Regions from separate parts of the Pseudomonas sp. DCB_BI genome, predicted to be linked through region 2. Evidence: riboswitches for the same ligand, from Rfam matches in the RefSeq annotation. Region 2 holds a riboswitch; the other holds the start of a gene.
The links. A riboswitch is a leader RNA that binds a small molecule or an ion and turns the genes downstream of it on or off. The one in region 2 is predicted to bind thiamine pyrophosphate.
Positions count from the first base shown of each region.

Region 1: it holds a riboswitch for thiamine pyrophosphate, as region 2 does, so the genes downstream of both, thiC (phosphomethylpyrimidine synthase ThiC) here and OO258_RS25550 (TenA family protein) in region 2, are expected to answer to the same signal.

Region 1 covers NZ_JAPFCG010000021.1:21,251-28,754, reverse strand. The annotation lists gene OO258_RS21360 (S8 family serine peptidase) at 1-1,875, shown strand, start outside; gene OO258_RS21355 (TolC family outer membrane protein) at 2,010-3,443, opposite strand; TPP riboswitch at 3,604-3,710, shown strand; gene thiC (phosphomethylpyrimidine synthase ThiC) at 3,866-5,746, shown strand; gene cytX (putative hydroxymethylpyrimidine transporter CytX) at 5,895-7,178, shown strand; gene OO258_RS21340 (RsiV family protein) at 7,147-7,504, opposite strand, start outside.
Region 2 covers NZ_JAPFCG010000031.1:40,667-48,170, forward strand. The annotation lists partial or broken gene OO258_RS25535 (putative bifunctional diguanylate cyclase/phosphodiesterase) at 1-943, opposite strand, end outside; gene OO258_RS25540 (SCO family protein) at 1,025-2,008, opposite strand; gene OO258_RS25545 (Ig-like domain-containing protein) at 2,109-5,504, opposite strand; TPP riboswitch at 5,756-5,870, shown strand; gene OO258_RS25550 (TenA family protein) at 5,949-6,596, shown strand; gene tenA (thiaminase II) at 6,593-7,270, shown strand; gene codA (cytosine deaminase) at 7,361-7,504, shown strand, end outside.

The DNA.
Region 1 (7,504 bases), on a different contig from region 2:
CCGATCGTCTCAGGCGTGGTGGCGTTGATGTTGCAGGCCAACCCGGGGTTGGGTTACCGGGATGTTCAGCAGATTCTCGCACTGTCTGCGCGCAAAGTGGATGACGCATCAACCCAATGGGCTTACAACGCAGGGCGCAATTGGAATGGCGGTGGCATGCACGCCAGCCACGACTATGGCTTTGGCATGATCGACGCCCGCGCCGCGGTGCGCCTTGCCGAGTCCTGGGGAAGCCGGGCGACCAAGGCCAATGAACGGCTGCTGACAGCCAGCAGTGCACCAGTGGCTCAACAGGTTGCGGCGGGGCAGGTTGCGACTTTGTCTTTGACCCTGCCGGCTGATTTGCTGGTGGAGCATGTGGAGGTCGATGTCCACTCGATGGTCGGCCGCCTTGGCGACATGACGCTCACGCTGGTGTCGCCTGGCGGCACGCGCAGCGTACTGCTCGATCGCACAGGCAAGGCGCCGGGCTCTGGTGATGACGATCTGGGCGATTCGCGTTCAGGGGCGTTCAAATATGGGTTCATGTCGACCCATCATCGCGCAGAGCGCTCGGCTGGGGTGTGGAGACTCGAGGTGCGTAATGCTGTTGCCGGCTTACCGTTAACGCTTGATCGCTGGACGCTGCGCCTCGTCGGCAGCCCCGGCACCACCGATGATGTCTATTACTTCACCGACGACTACGCGAACCTGGTGGCAGAAAACCCAGGGCGCGCGAAGCTTGACGATGCCATCAGCGGCACCGCTGGCGGGCGCAATACGTTGAATGCGGCTGCAGTAAGTCGCAGTATCTCGGTGGATCTGGCCAGCGGCAGCGCCAGTATTGCCGGTGCGGCGCTCACCATAGCCCCTGGCTCGGTGCAAAACCTTATCAGTGGTGATGGCGACGATACCTTGATCGCCGGGCCCGCCGGGGCATTACTGGATGGTGGCCGTGGGTACAATCTCCTCAAAGGGGGGGAGGGTACAGACCGCTTTGTCATCCACAGGCGTGCAGGGGGTAACGATGTACTCAAGCAGTTCGAGACTTCGCGTGAGGTGATCGACCTGGTCGGCTTTGGTGGTTCAGGGTTTGCTGACTTGCAGATGCAACAGGACGGCAATTCGACTGTGCTCGACCTTGGCAGTGGGCAGAAGCTGACGCTTGCGGACACTACGATTGCTGAACTGCGGTCAGCGAACTTCCGTTTCCTTGACGCTTTCACCGCTGCGCCAGGTTATTTCGAGGGTAGCCCTGAAGAGCAGACGACCTCGCCTGTCAGCGCGAATGTTCTGCTTACCGGTGGTGCAGGTGGCGTGTCGCTTGCCAGTGACGCATCCGGGCAGTTGGTGGCTTCGTTGGCAGGCACGGTATATTCCCCGCCGACGGTTGCGCCCAGCGTGTTTCTGGTGACAAAACAAGAAGGTGTGAGCGATTACAAGAACACCCTTCGGGGGTTCCGACACGGTATCGACAAGATTGACCTGACCCAGGTAGGCATCAGTCGCTTCGAGGATCTGCACGTCAGCAAAGTCCAGCGCTTCAAACTCAATGACTTTGCGCAGATTCACGGTGTAGCCGTTGATACCCAGGCAGTGCCGGGGCAGGAAGGTATTGTGAAGATGTTGTACCTGGATGCGCTCGAAGTTGCGCAGGTGACAGCGGAGGACTTTATCTTTGCGCAGCCGGCAATGGTCACATCTGAACCGGTTGCCGTGCCAGAGGTTTCAGCCCTTTCAGCAGGGTCATCGCTGGTTGCTGTCGAGCACTCGCTACCGAGCCTGGGGAATCTTGTTGACGCAATGGCCGCGTTCGCCCCTGAACCTGCGGGGCCTGTGCTTATCGGTGATATGTCGGCTCAACGCATTGACTCGACGATTGCCGTAGCCGCCTAGGCGTTGTCGTACATGCTTGGAGTGATATTGGCGGCCTATCGCCAGCAAGCCAGCTCTCACAGGTGCATCATGCATTCAGGCCTGGCACGGCACGTGTGGGAGTGGGCTTGCCCGCGAACGGTCCAGCCCCTACCTCAAGGCCTACGCTCGAAGTTTTTGGCCGCTGCCGCCGCCAGGTCAGGCGGCAGGAAGTCCTTGTCCGGGTTGTAGTCAGGTTTCAGGTAGCGCTTGAGGTCCTGCAGGTCTTGCGGGCTCAGGGTGCCGGCTGCCTGCTTCAGGCTCAGGTTGTCGAGGATGTAGTCGTAACGGCTATTGTTGTAGTCGCGCACCGAGGTGTACAGCTGACGCTGGGCATCGAGCACGTCAACGATGTTGCGGGTACCAACCTGGTAACCGATTTCGGTAGCTTCCAGCGCGCTTTGGTTGGAGATGATCGACTGCTTGCGCGCCTGTACCTGTTCCACGTCGGTGTTTACCGCGCGGTGCAGGTTACGGGTGTTTTCCACGACCTGACGGCGCAGGCTTTCCCGCTGTTGCTCGCTCTGGCTCAGGCGCTGGTAAGCCTCGCGTACCTGCGAGCTGGTCAGGCCGCCGCTGTAGATCGGAATATTCAACTGCAGGCCAACGCTGGTCTGTTCGACATCGCCGCTGTAGCGCACACCCAGTTGTGAAGGGTTGGTAAAACCGAGGCTGTCGTTGTCACCCTTCTGGTACTTGGCCACAGCATCCAGGGTCGGCGCATGGCCGGCCTTGCGCTGGCGCAGTGTCTCTTCGGCAGCAGACACCGCATAGTTGGTGGCCAGCAGGTTGAGGTTCTGGCGGCCGGCGGTTTCGACCCAGGCTTTGGCGTCGTTTGGCGTGGGTACCTGCACCGGCAGCGTATGCACCACGCCTTGAATCGAGGTGTATTCACGGTTGGTCAGGGTGACCAGCGCTTCGAAGGCATCCTGCACCTGGCGCTCGGCGATAATCCGGTTGGCCCGTGCAGTGTCATAACTGGCTTGGGATTGCAGCACGTCGGTCTTGTCCGACAGGCCCACATCGAAGCGCTCGTTGGACTGGTCCAGTTGGCGCTTGAACGCGGCTTCCTCCGCCTTGGTCGCGGCCAAGTTGTCCTGCGCGCGCAGGACGGCAAAGTAGTTTTGTGCGGTTTGCAGGATCAGGTTCTGTTCAGTCGCCGACAGCTCCAGCGCTGCCTGTTCGTTGACCGCTTCAGCTGCCTGCAGCTGGAACCAGCGATCAGCGCGGAAGATTGGCTGGGCCAAGGTCGCGCTCCAGGAGTTGCCGCTGCGGTTGGAGGTGATGGACGGCTCGTCCAGCTTGGTGCGGGTGTTCATCATTTCGGCATCGGCCGACAGGTTCGGTAGCAGCCCGGCGCGTGCCTGGGGCACTACTTCGCGGCGGGCGCCATAATCGGCGCGTGCTGCAGCCAGATCGGCGTTGTTGTCTACCGCTTCCTGATAGACGCTGACCAGGTCGGTTCTGACTGTCGAGGGCAGCTCTGCTGCCCAGACCATTCCGTTGGACGCACAAGACACGGCTATCGCCAGTGAGAGTTTGCGCAGCATAGAGGCAATCCTTGTACGAAATTTAATTACTGAACTGTTGAGTATCGAGCGATGCGCCAGTGTAGTGCCATGCGCACCCGGCAACAATCGCTCGGTGTGCCTTTCATCATCCGCGCATTTACCCGCTTGGCTTTGCCGACCACTCCAGTCTAGACTGCGCATGTTCTTGTCGGGGTGCCTTGAAGCAAAGGCTGAGATCGCAGAGGTGCGGATCCCGTTGAACCTGATCAGGTTAGCGCCTGCGTAGGGAACAAGATTGCTCGCCTTCCCGGGGAGCCTCTTGTGCCAGGTCCGGGAATGTCGCAGCTGCATGCAGCTTCAGGCACCCCCTTATCCGGCACTGCACCCATCCAGGGTGCGTCCGCGCTTTTTCAGGTTCACCCCGACATTCCACTGCTAGGAAGCCGTCTGGAGAGCCTGTGATGACCAAACAAGAAAAAGCGATCAACCTCAGCGAATCGGCACAAGTCGATCAGCAGTCCGTGCAACCCTTCCGCCGTTCGCGCAAGATCTATGTCGAAGGCTCGCGCCCGGATATCCGCGTCCCCATGCGTGAAATCAGCCTTGACGATACCCCGACCGATTTTGGTGGCGAAACCAACGCCCCGGTGCTGGTCTACGACACCTCCGGCCCGTACACCGACCCCGATGTCATCATCGATGTGCGCAAGGGACTGGGCGATGTTCGTTCGGCCTGGATCGAAGCCCGCGGTGACACCGAGCGCCTGGACGGCCTGAGCTCCGACTTCGGCCAGCAGCGCCTGAACGATGCCGAACTGGCCAAGCTGCGTTTTGCCCACGTGCGTAACCCGCGCCGTGCCAAGGCCGGTGCCAACGTCTCGCAGATGCACTATGCCCGCCAGGGCATCATCACCGCCGAGATGGAATACGTGGCCATCCGCGAAAACATGAAGCTGCAGGAAGCCCGTGCCGCCGGCTTGCTCGACGAGCAGCATGCCGGCCACAGCTTCGGTGCCAACATCCCCAAAGAAATCACCCCCGAATTCGTCCGCGAAGAAGTCGCCCGTGGCCGCGCGATCATCCCGGCCAACATCAACCACCCGGAACTGGAGCCGATGATCATCGGCCGCAACTTCCTGGTGAAGATCAATGGCAACATCGGCAACAGCGCCCTGGGTTCCTCGATTGAGGAAGAAGTGGCCAAGCTGACCTGGGGGATACGCTGGGGCTCTGACACGGTCATGGACCTGTCCACCGGCAAGCACATCCACGAAACCCGCGAGTGGATCATTCGCAACTCGCCGGTGCCGATCGGTACCGTGCCGATCTACCAGGCTCTGGAAAAGGTCAATGGCGTCGCCGAAGACCTGACCTGGGAGCTGTTCCGCGACACGCTGATCGAGCAGGCCGAGCAGGGTGTGGACTACTTCACCATCCACGCTGGTGTGCTGCTGCGCTATGTGCCGCTGACCGCCAAGCGTGTCACCGGCATCGTCAGCCGTGGTGGCTCGATCATGGCCAAGTGGTGCCTGGCGCACCACAAGGAAAACTTCCTGTACACCCACTTCGATGAAATCTGCGAAATCATGAAGGCCTACGACGTCAGCTTCTCGCTGGGTGACGGCCTACGCCCTGGCTCGATTGCCGACGCCAACGATGCCGCGCAGTTCGGTGAGCTGGAAACCTTGGGCGAGCTGACCAAGATCGCCTGGAAGCACGATGTGCAGTGCATGATCGAAGGCCCTGGCCACGTGCCGATGCAGCTGATCAAGGAGAACATGGATAAGCAGCTGGAGTGCTGCGACGAGGCGCCGTTCTACACCCTCGGCCCGCTGACCACCGATATCGCCCCGGGCTACGATCACATCACTTCGGGCATTGGTGCGGCGATGATCGGCTGGTTCGGTTGCGCCATGCTCTGCTACGTCACCCCCAAGGAGCACCTGGGCCTGCCGAACAAGGATGACGTCAAGACCGGCATCATCACCTACAAGATCGCCGCACATGCCGCCGACCTTGCCAAGGGTCACCCGGGCGCCCAGATCCGTGACAACGCCCTGTCCAAGGCACGTTTCGAGTTCCGCTGGGAAGACCAGTTCAACCTCGGCCTGGACCCGGACACTGCCCGTGCCTACCACGACGAGACCCTGCCAAAGGAGTCGGCCAAGGTCGCGCACTTCTGCTCGATGTGCGGGCCGAAGTTCTGTTCGATGAAGATCACCCAGGAAGTGCGTGAGTACGCCGCCAAGATCGAGGCCGTGGACGTGACGGTCGAACAAGGCATGCGCGAGCAGGCCGAGCGGTTCCGCCAGGAAGGCAGCCAGCTGTACCACAAAGTCTAAGCACGCCATTTTCCTTTGTGGGAGCGGGCTTGGCCCGCGAATGCGTCAGCTGCGCCAACGCGTTTGGCAGGCCCGACGCCTTCGCGGGGCGAGCCCGCTCCCACAATGGGACGGCCAAGCCCCATTAATTCCTCTGGCGAACATGACAATGACCACCCCCAGCCAATTCTCCCCCGACCACCCGGTCCCTACCCACCAACGCATCTTCGGCGCCCGCGACCTTTTCTCGCTGTGGTTCTCCCTCGGCATCGGCCTGATGGTGTTGCAGGTCGGTGCCATGCTGGCCCCAGGCCTTGGGCTTGCCAGCGCGGTCTTGGCCATCGCTCTGGGCACCGGCGTGGGTGTGCTGCTGCTCGGCGCCGCCGGGGTCATCGGCAGTGATACCGGCCTTTCGGCCATGGGCACCCTGAAGCTCAGCCTGGGTAGCCATGGCGCCCGCTTGCCGGCGCTGCTCAACCTGCTGCAACTGGTGGGCTGGGGTGCCTTCGAGATCATTGTCATGCGCGATGCTGCCAGCCTGCTGGGCGCCCGGGCATTCGGCGAAGACAGTGCCTGGAACAGCCCGATGCTGTGGACCCTGTGCTTCGGTGCCCTGGCCACCCTGCTGGCCGTCAGCGGGCCACTGGCCTTCGTGCGCAAGGTGCTGCGCGCCTGGGGTATCTGGTTGCTGCTGGGCGCATGCGCCTGGCTGACCTGGAACCTGTTCGCCAAGGCCGACCTGGCAGACCTTTGGAACCGCGCCGGGGACGGCTCGATGTCGCTGGCAGTGGGTTTCGACATCGTCATTGCCATGCCGCTGTCGTGGCTGCCGCTGATCGCCGATTACTCGCGTTTCGCCCGCAATGGCAAGCATGTGTTCGGCGGCACGGTACTTGGCTATTTCATCGGCAACACCTGGCTGATGAGCCTGGGCGTGGCCTACACGCTGGCGTTCGCCGCCAGTGGCGAAGTCAATGCCTTGCTGCTGGCCCTGGCAGGCGCAGGCATGGGTATTCCGCTGCTGCTCATTCTGCTGGACGAGTCGGAAAAGGCGTTTGCCGACATCCACTCGGCGGCTGTGTCCACCGGCGTGCTGGTACCTGTGAAGGTCGAGCACCTGGCGCTGGCCATTGGCTTGCTGTGCACCCTGATTGCCCTGCTGGCGCCACTGGCCCAGTACGAAAACTTCCTGCTGCTGATCGGCTCGGTGTTCGCGCCGCTGTTCGGCGTGGTGCTGATGGACCACTACGTGATCCGTCGTCGTCGCCTGCCGGCACAGGTGGGAGGCTTGCACTGGCAGGCATTGGTGGCCTGGTTTGCGGGGGTGGCGGCCTATCACCTGATTGCCGCCAACGCTCCGGAGCTGGGCGCTACCCTGCCAGCATTGCTGCTGGCAGGTGTATTGCACGTGCTGTTAAGCCTTAGCCGCGGCCGGGAAACAGTTCAGGCTTGAGTACGCCGTTCAGGCGCGGGTAGGGGATTTTCAGTTCCACGTGGCCCATGGAATAGGGCGCGATGGCATAGACCTCGTACTTGACCACCACCGCGCCGTACGTCAGGGCGATGTGCGGCGATTTCTTGAACGGCCAGGTCTTGACGAACTCGGCGTCCTTGTCCATGCCCACGCTCATCAGCCAGGCACGGTGCGATTCTTCGACGGTTTTCCAGAACGTCTCTTCTTGGCCAGGCACCAGCATGTCCTGCAGGGTCAGCACCTTGTCCAGTTTGCGCGAATAGTTGATGAAGCCACGCCCGGGCATGCCGTGGGCGCCACCGCTG
Region 2 (7,504 bases):
TGAAGGCCTCCTGCCGCTTGCGCAACAGGCGCAAGGTCCATAGGAGGCTGGCGATGATCATCAGGGTCATGCTCAGGTTCAACCAGAACTGCCGCGCATAAGCCCGCGTCGAAGGCGCCAGGATCTCGTCCTGGCGTTGGCTGACCACCACGCTGAAACCTCGCTCAGGTATCCGCCGGTACAGGCTCTGGTAGGCTTCGCCGGCAACGTACTGGGTGAGCACGCCCGTGTCCGCTCCCAGGTCCGTGAGTTGGGGCTGCAAGGTATCGCTGGCCATCGCCACGCCGCTGGTGTCAATGCGCAGCCGCTCCAGGCCATCATCCTGCAGCAGCCGCACCAGGCCGGTGCTGCCCAGGTCGATGTGCTGGAACAGCACTGCCAGGTAGCCGATGTCCAGCTGCACCACCAGGATGGTGTCGATTTCACGGCCGGTGGGGCCCGTCAGCGGCAGCAGGAAGGGCAGCCGCCAGGTGGGCAGGGCGACCGGCAGGTCATGGGGCTGGATGCTCGGCAGGAACGGGGTGAAACCGTAGCGTGCGACGTGCTGCTGAAGCTGCTGCAACCACGGGCCAGGCAACTCAGGCGCCTCGTCAGCGTGGCTGGCCGACAGCAGCTTGCCATAGCGGTCGTACAAGCCCATGCGCTTGAACACAGGGTCTTCGGCAAGGATCCGCGCCAGGCTGAAGTTGCCCTGGCGCAGTACCTTCATGTCGTCCTGAGTGACCCGGCCCACCGCCTGGGCCCGGTCGACCAACTGGCGCAGGCTTTCGCCGACGATGCTGGCCAGGTTCAGGTGCTCGGCGGCCTTGGCCGACAGCGCATCCTGGCGGGCGGCGGCTTTCTGGGTGGAATGAAGCCCCCATAGAAAGGCCAGCGTCGCTGCACAGAGCATCAGGATCAGCAGCCGCAGAAGGCTGGCGGAGGAAAGTGAACGGCGAATCACTGCTGAAAGTTCCCGACCCTGGGTGATGCTGGAAAAATACGACAGTGAGATGACAGCCTGATGACTGATGGCAAATAGCCTTTAAGGTTTTCCCCTGTCCGCGACAGGCGTTTGCAGCCGTGCGGTTTCTTCTTCGAGGTAGCTCATGAGGGCACTGACTTCGGCATCACCCAGGCGCATGTTGGGCATGGCCAGGCGGTTGTACTGCTCGTACAGCAGCAGGGCCAACGGGTCTTTTTCGGCCAGCATCTGGTCCGGCTCCTTCAGCCAGCGGGTCAGCCAGTTGGCATCACGCTGGCGGGTCACCCCCAGCAGGTCCGGGCCGATACCGGGCTGGCCGGGCTCGTTGTTGCCCAATGTGTGGCAGGACGAGCAGCGGGTGCGGAATATCTGCTCGCCACTGCTGGGCGGGCGTACCTGGGGGGCCTGGGCGTAGTCATTGTTCGTGGCGCTGGCCTGCTTCCAGTTGTGCAGGCTGTTGCCCAGGCGGTCGGCGAGAATATAAGGGCTTTCGAAGGGAGAAGCCTTCATCCAGCGGCCGGTGGCCTGGTTGCCGATGATCAGGCTCAAGTTGTGGTCTTTGGAGCGGCCGTTTTCCAGGCCATCGATCCACAGCCCCAAGCTCCGGCGTAGCTGTTCGATGTCATCGGGCTCGCCGGTGAGCAGGGTCCAGCCAGGGCCGATGCCGAACTTTTCGGCGTAGCGCTTGAGGGTAGCGGGGGTGTCATTGTAAGGGTCGATGCTGATGGAGTAGAGGTGTATGTCGTTGCCGACCCGGTCACCGAGGATTTTCTGTACCTGGCGCAAACGGGCGGTTTCCACCGGGCATGAATCGGAACACCCGGTGAAGATGAAGTTGATGGCCACCACCTTGCCCTTGATCAGGTCGTCGTAGAAGTGCACGTGTTCGCCGTCTTGGGTGACAAGGGGGATGTTGGGGAAGTAGTCGGCCCCCCAAGGTGTGGCGGCCTCCTCGGCTACCGGTTGCCTGGGTTGCAGCGGCCAGAACGGGACGCTGGCGGCAAACAGCGCGACTACCAGCAGGAAACGCCATGAACCGGACATGATGGGGGCCTCGTCGGTTGGCAGTTGGGCTTGAATGACAGCTCTGGCTGAGCCCCTTGGAGCGCCCGCGAAGGGCCGCAGAGCGGCCCCCGCTTTTCACTCACTTGTACTGGACCGGCGCCGTCACGCTCTGCCCCAGCGCCGATTTCACGGTCACCGTCGCCGGTGTGGCCGGGCCGTAGCCGGTGGTGGTCACCGACACCCGCCAGCGGGCACCGCTAGTCGTAGCCGTGAGCGTTGCAGTCCCCAGGCTCACCGGCCCGCCGGTGGTTGCGGCCGTCACACTGATGCTGTTGCCCGTGGCCACTGTGGTCGTCCCCGATACATCCCAGGTGAAGCGGTTGCCGCTGCGTACCTGCACGGTGGCGCTGGTGACCTGAATCTGGTCCATCGCCGCTGCCTGGCTCACGGCGATGCTGACCGTGGCCGGTGTCAGCGACTCGGCACCCTTGGCATCACGCGCCGTGTAGCTGAAGCTGGCCGTGAAGGGGGCATTGATCGTGGCCGGCGGGGTGTAGGTCACCGTGGTGCCGTCAGTGCTTACCGTGCCTTTGCCAGAGTCTGGCTGGTTGAGGCCGGTGACCGTCAGCGGCACGTTGCCATCCGGGTCGCTGTCGTTGGCCAGCACGTTCAGGGTGACGGGCGTGCCGGCGGTGGTCGCCGCGCTGTCATTGGCCGCGACGGGTGGCTTGTTGGCCGGGTCGTCGTTGTCATCATGGCCTTCGGTGCGGAAGGTAGGCAGGCCTACCGAGGCCATGTACTGCACACCGTCCCAACCCGGCAGCGGCGTCGGCATCACCTGGAACTGGCCGGGGCGGTCGATGTCCCAGCGCAGCAGCATCGACGAGTCCTCATGCTGGGTGTTGTGGCAGTGCTCCATGTAGGTACCGGCGAATTCGCGGAAGCGGATGGCGATTTCCACTTCTTCCGAAGAGTCGGCGTCCGGCCCGATGCGATACACGTCCTTGCGCGCCCATTTTTCCCACTCGGGTGGCGCCTTGCCGTCGCGGCTTAGGATCACGCCTTCCTCGAAGTGCACATGCACCGGGTGGCTCCAGCCATTGCCGCCGTTCTTGATTTTCCACACTTCCAGGGTGCCATCGCCACTGAACCCGCCGTCGGTGGACTGGTTGGCCAGTTGGGGGGCCGCACTGATGCGTCGGGGGTCCATGCTGTAGCCGAAGCCGCCGTCAGTCTTGATGGTCCACGGGGCGGTGTCGGTACCGTCGGAGCGGCCAAATATGAACTCGCGGTGGCGGGCATCCTTGATCTTGGCCAGGTCGCCAGCAGCGTTGCGGTCAATCGGCAGCGGCAGCATCTTCAGGCCTGCAGCCTTGCCTGGCTTGGCCGGTTCGTAGGCTACCGGGTCCATGCTCAGGTCCTGGCCGGTGTAGGGCTGCACGATCAATTGCAGGAACTTGCCAACCACCGGGTCGCCGTTGTCCCACTGCGGGCCCTTGCTGGTTTGCTTGATCACTGCCTTGTATTTCCCCGACAGCACGTCTGCCAGCGGAATGGCGGCTTCCGGGCCCTTGCCGGTCTGGTGCTCCATCAGGTTGACGAAGTACAGCTTGTCGCCCGCCTTGATCCCGTTCTTGGCGAAATTGATGATGATGTCGTAGCGCTCGGCGATGCCTTGCAGCGGCAGGATGCCGTTGCTGTCCTGAAGGTTGCCGTCGCCGTTGAGGTCCATGGAACCGTCGAACGGCACAGCGTGTTCCATGATGTTGCCGTCGTTGGCGATCATGTGGAACGGCACCCGTGCATAGGACAGGTTGGAGCCAGTCGGGCCCTTGAACTCACCGCTGCTACCGGCGATCTCGCGTACCACGGCAAACTTGAAGTAGCGCGACACCGAGCCATTGAGGATACGGAAGCGATAGCTGCGTGCGCGTACCTTGAGCCGGGGCTGGTACTGCCAGTTGACCAGGATCTGGTCACCGAGGAAGCCGTCGGTATTGAAGGGGTTGAACCACAGTTGACCATTGGCATCCCAGGCCTTGTCAGCGATCACCAGGTTGACGTCGTAGTCACGGTTGCCCCACGGCATGGACGAGCCGCTGGGGAAGCGCAGGTTCACGCCGTCCTGCAGTGCTTCGTTGCCGCGGTCCAGAGCGCTGTAGTAGTTCATCATTACGGCGTTGCCCTTGTAGACGTTCTGCGCCGTGAAATCCATCATGTGGTCGTGGAACCAGTGGGTACTCATGGTTTCGCGCCAGTCACCACGAATCTTGATGCTACCGTTTTCGCAGGTTTTCAGGCCCGGCGAGGCGTCGTTGACGAACAGGGTTTCACCCGGGGAGCAGGGGAAGGCGGCACGCGGGTCCTGGGCACGGGTGTTGATGGTGTCATAGCCGGCCAGCTGCACCGGCCAGCGGTAGTCATAGTACTGACCGGGGAAGAAATAGGCGTTGGCAAAGCCATCGCTCTCGGCCGGCGAGTGGCCGTTATGCTCGTGGGTGGAGAGGGTGTGCAGGCCAAACCCGCCGTTGGCCGACGGGTCGATCGGCAGGGCGTTGTAATGGCGCATCAGCACTGGCTGGCCGTAGCGCACCATCAGCAGCTTGGGCGGGAAGGTGCCGTCGAAGGTCCAGACCGACTTGTGGTTTTGCAGCGGCATGCTTGGGTGGAAGCGGGTGTCGATGCCTTTGGTGGTACCCAGCGTGGTGGGGATGTCGGATGTCTGGTAGTACAGGCCGCCGGGCGCGAACTCCCCAACCGCGTAGTTGTGCAGTTGTTTACGGTCGCGCAGGCCGAGGTTGATGCGCGCACCGGCCTGCGCGGTCTTGAATGCTGCCTGTGGGTAGAACTCGTTCCAGCGCTGGTGCGACCAGCCTTTTCCTGGTGGCCGTCCCTCTGCCGGCGAACCGACTGGTTGGCGGTTGAGAAACATCTCGATCTGCGCCTTCCAGGGGTTGCGATCGAGCACATTGGAATACTGGGTAGGGAACGGGTACAGGCCAGGTTGCTTGAGGAAGGCCTCCAGGGCAGTGCCGCTGGGGCCGCTGCGGGCCACCTTGTCAGGGTCCTGAGCGGGTGCTGCGCCAAGGGTAGGCACCGGGAATGTCAGGCTTGGCGGCGGCAGCGTGGGGTCGAGTTTTTCCGTGCCGAATTCCTCGAACAGCAGCAGTTGCTGGGTGAACGGCTGGGCGCCGAACAATGGGCTGGGTTTGCCGTTGGTGGGGTATTTGTCCGAGGTTTGCAGCGCCGGCGGCAACACGTTGTCGGTAGTGACTGTGTTGCGATCGCCGTACGCGCCATCTGTCAGCTCCAGCGAGCCTTCATTAGCCTCGGGCAAGGTGTTCAGGTTGAGCAGTGCAGTGGTTGGGTCAGCGGGTTGGTCGGTATACGCCGACGGGTCGGTCGGCGATGGCTGGCTGTTGTCATCAAGGGAAGATGCCATGGCCGTGATCAGCCCGAGGCTGAGCATCAGCGCAGTGGCAGAGGACAGCTGGAATGCGTGCCTAGCTGGATGGATGACGGCAGGTGTTTTCATTGCTTTATGCCTCACTCGCGGCTGCATGGCGTAAAGCCATCGATGGCGTTTTGCCCGGTTAAAGGGCCACGAGCAACGGCTGTGCCAACCGATATTTTTGTAATGCTTTGTTAAACAAATCCTTGCGGCGACTGATGCGCGCTAAATAAAAGGGCGTCAAGAATGGGGACAGGTCCCCATTAGCGGGGCCCCAATCCCCAGGGTTTGGGTGCGCAGGCTAGTGACAGCGGGGGCGCCCTGCGGTATATCTGAACGCCACCAAGGGGAGCCCGGCAACGGGCTGAGAAACTGCTGAGCGCTGCAGCGCGGTGACCCTTCGAACCTGATCCGGATCATGCCGGCGAAGGGATGGGATTCATTACCTGCCTTTTTGCCGGCCTCACTGCGAGGCCTGTCCATGCCAATTTCAACGGTCTCGCTGTCAATTTCATCAAGGACAGCAACATGACCGAACGTTTCAGCCAGTCCCTGCGCCAGCAGAGCGAACCCACCTGGTCGGCGGCCGTCGGGCACCGTTTCGTGACCCAATTGTGCGATGGCAGCCTGCCCGACCCGGTCATGGTTGATTACCTGGTGCAGGACCACCGCTTCCTCGACAGCTTCCTGACCCTGTTGGGCGCCGCCATCGCCACCGCCGACACCTTCGAGGCGCGCCTGCGTTTCGGCCGCTTTGCCGGAATGATCTCCAGCGACGAGAACACCTACTTCCTGCGCGCATTCGAGGCACTGGACGTAAGCCCGGCACAACGCAGCGAACCGGCCGATACCCTGCCAACCGCAGGGTTCAAGGCGATCATGCGCGAAGCGGCAGCCACCCGGTCCTATGCGGCGGCGCTGGCGGTACTCAATGTTGCCGAAGGCCTTTACCTGGACTGGGCGCTGAAGGCGCCAAAACCCCTGCCGGAACATTTCATCCATGCCGAGTGGATCACCCTGCACGATAACCCGGCATTCCAGGCCTTCGTCGCTTTCCTGCAAGCCGAACTGGACCGCGTCGGCCCGCAGGAGGCGGCGCTGGCAACTGACTTCTACCAACGCACCGTGGCCCTTGAACTGGCGTTCTTCGACGCCGTGTACCCGGAGGGCAAATGAGCATGGATATCTTCGAACGCCTCAAGGCCGCTGCCACACAGCAGTGGAGCCGCTACGTGGATCATGACTTCGTGCGGCAAATGGGCGAGGGCACGCTGGACGAGGATGCGTTTCGGACCTACCTGGTGCAGGATTACCTGTTTCTGGTCCAGTTCGCCCGCGCCTGGGCGCTGGCCGCCTACAAAAGCCGCCGCCCGGCCGACATCCGCGCCGCGCAGGCCACGTTGTCGGCGATCCTTGATGAAACCGAGCTTCACCTGCGCCTGTGCGCACGCTGGGGGCTGAGCCAGGCCGATATCGAGGCGGCGCCCGAGCACCAGGCCACCGTGGCATACACCCGCTACGTGCTGGACTGCGGCGCTGCCGGAGACCTGCTGGAGCTGCACGTGGCACTGGCACCTTGCGTGGTTGGCTATGCCGAGATCGGTCGGAACCTGGCCGAGCGGATCGGTGACTTGAGCAGCCATCCGTATCGCGAATGGATTGGCGAATATGCCGGGGAGGGTTACCAGGCCGTGGCAGCGGCAGCGCGCAAGCAGCTGGATGAACTGGCGGCGCGGAGCATGACCGAGCAGCGCTTCGCCGAGCTGGTTGGGATTTTTGGCCAGGCCTCCAGCCTGGAGGCTGATTTCTGGCAAATGGGCCTGGACGCCGCCTGCCCCCGGCAGGGATAGCAGCGGCTTCACGCCTTGTTCAGGATTTGCATGGGGCGGTCGCCATGCTGCTATCGTGCATGAGCGAAGCCCACGGCAAGGAGTAACAGCATGAATATCATCAACGCACGCCTGCGCGGCAAAGATGGCCTGTTCCGCATCGAGCTCGATGGCGCGCGCATCGCCGCCATCGTGCCTCAGGCCGACGTGGTGGCTGTTGTTGGCAATGATCTGGACGCCACGCAAAACCTGGTA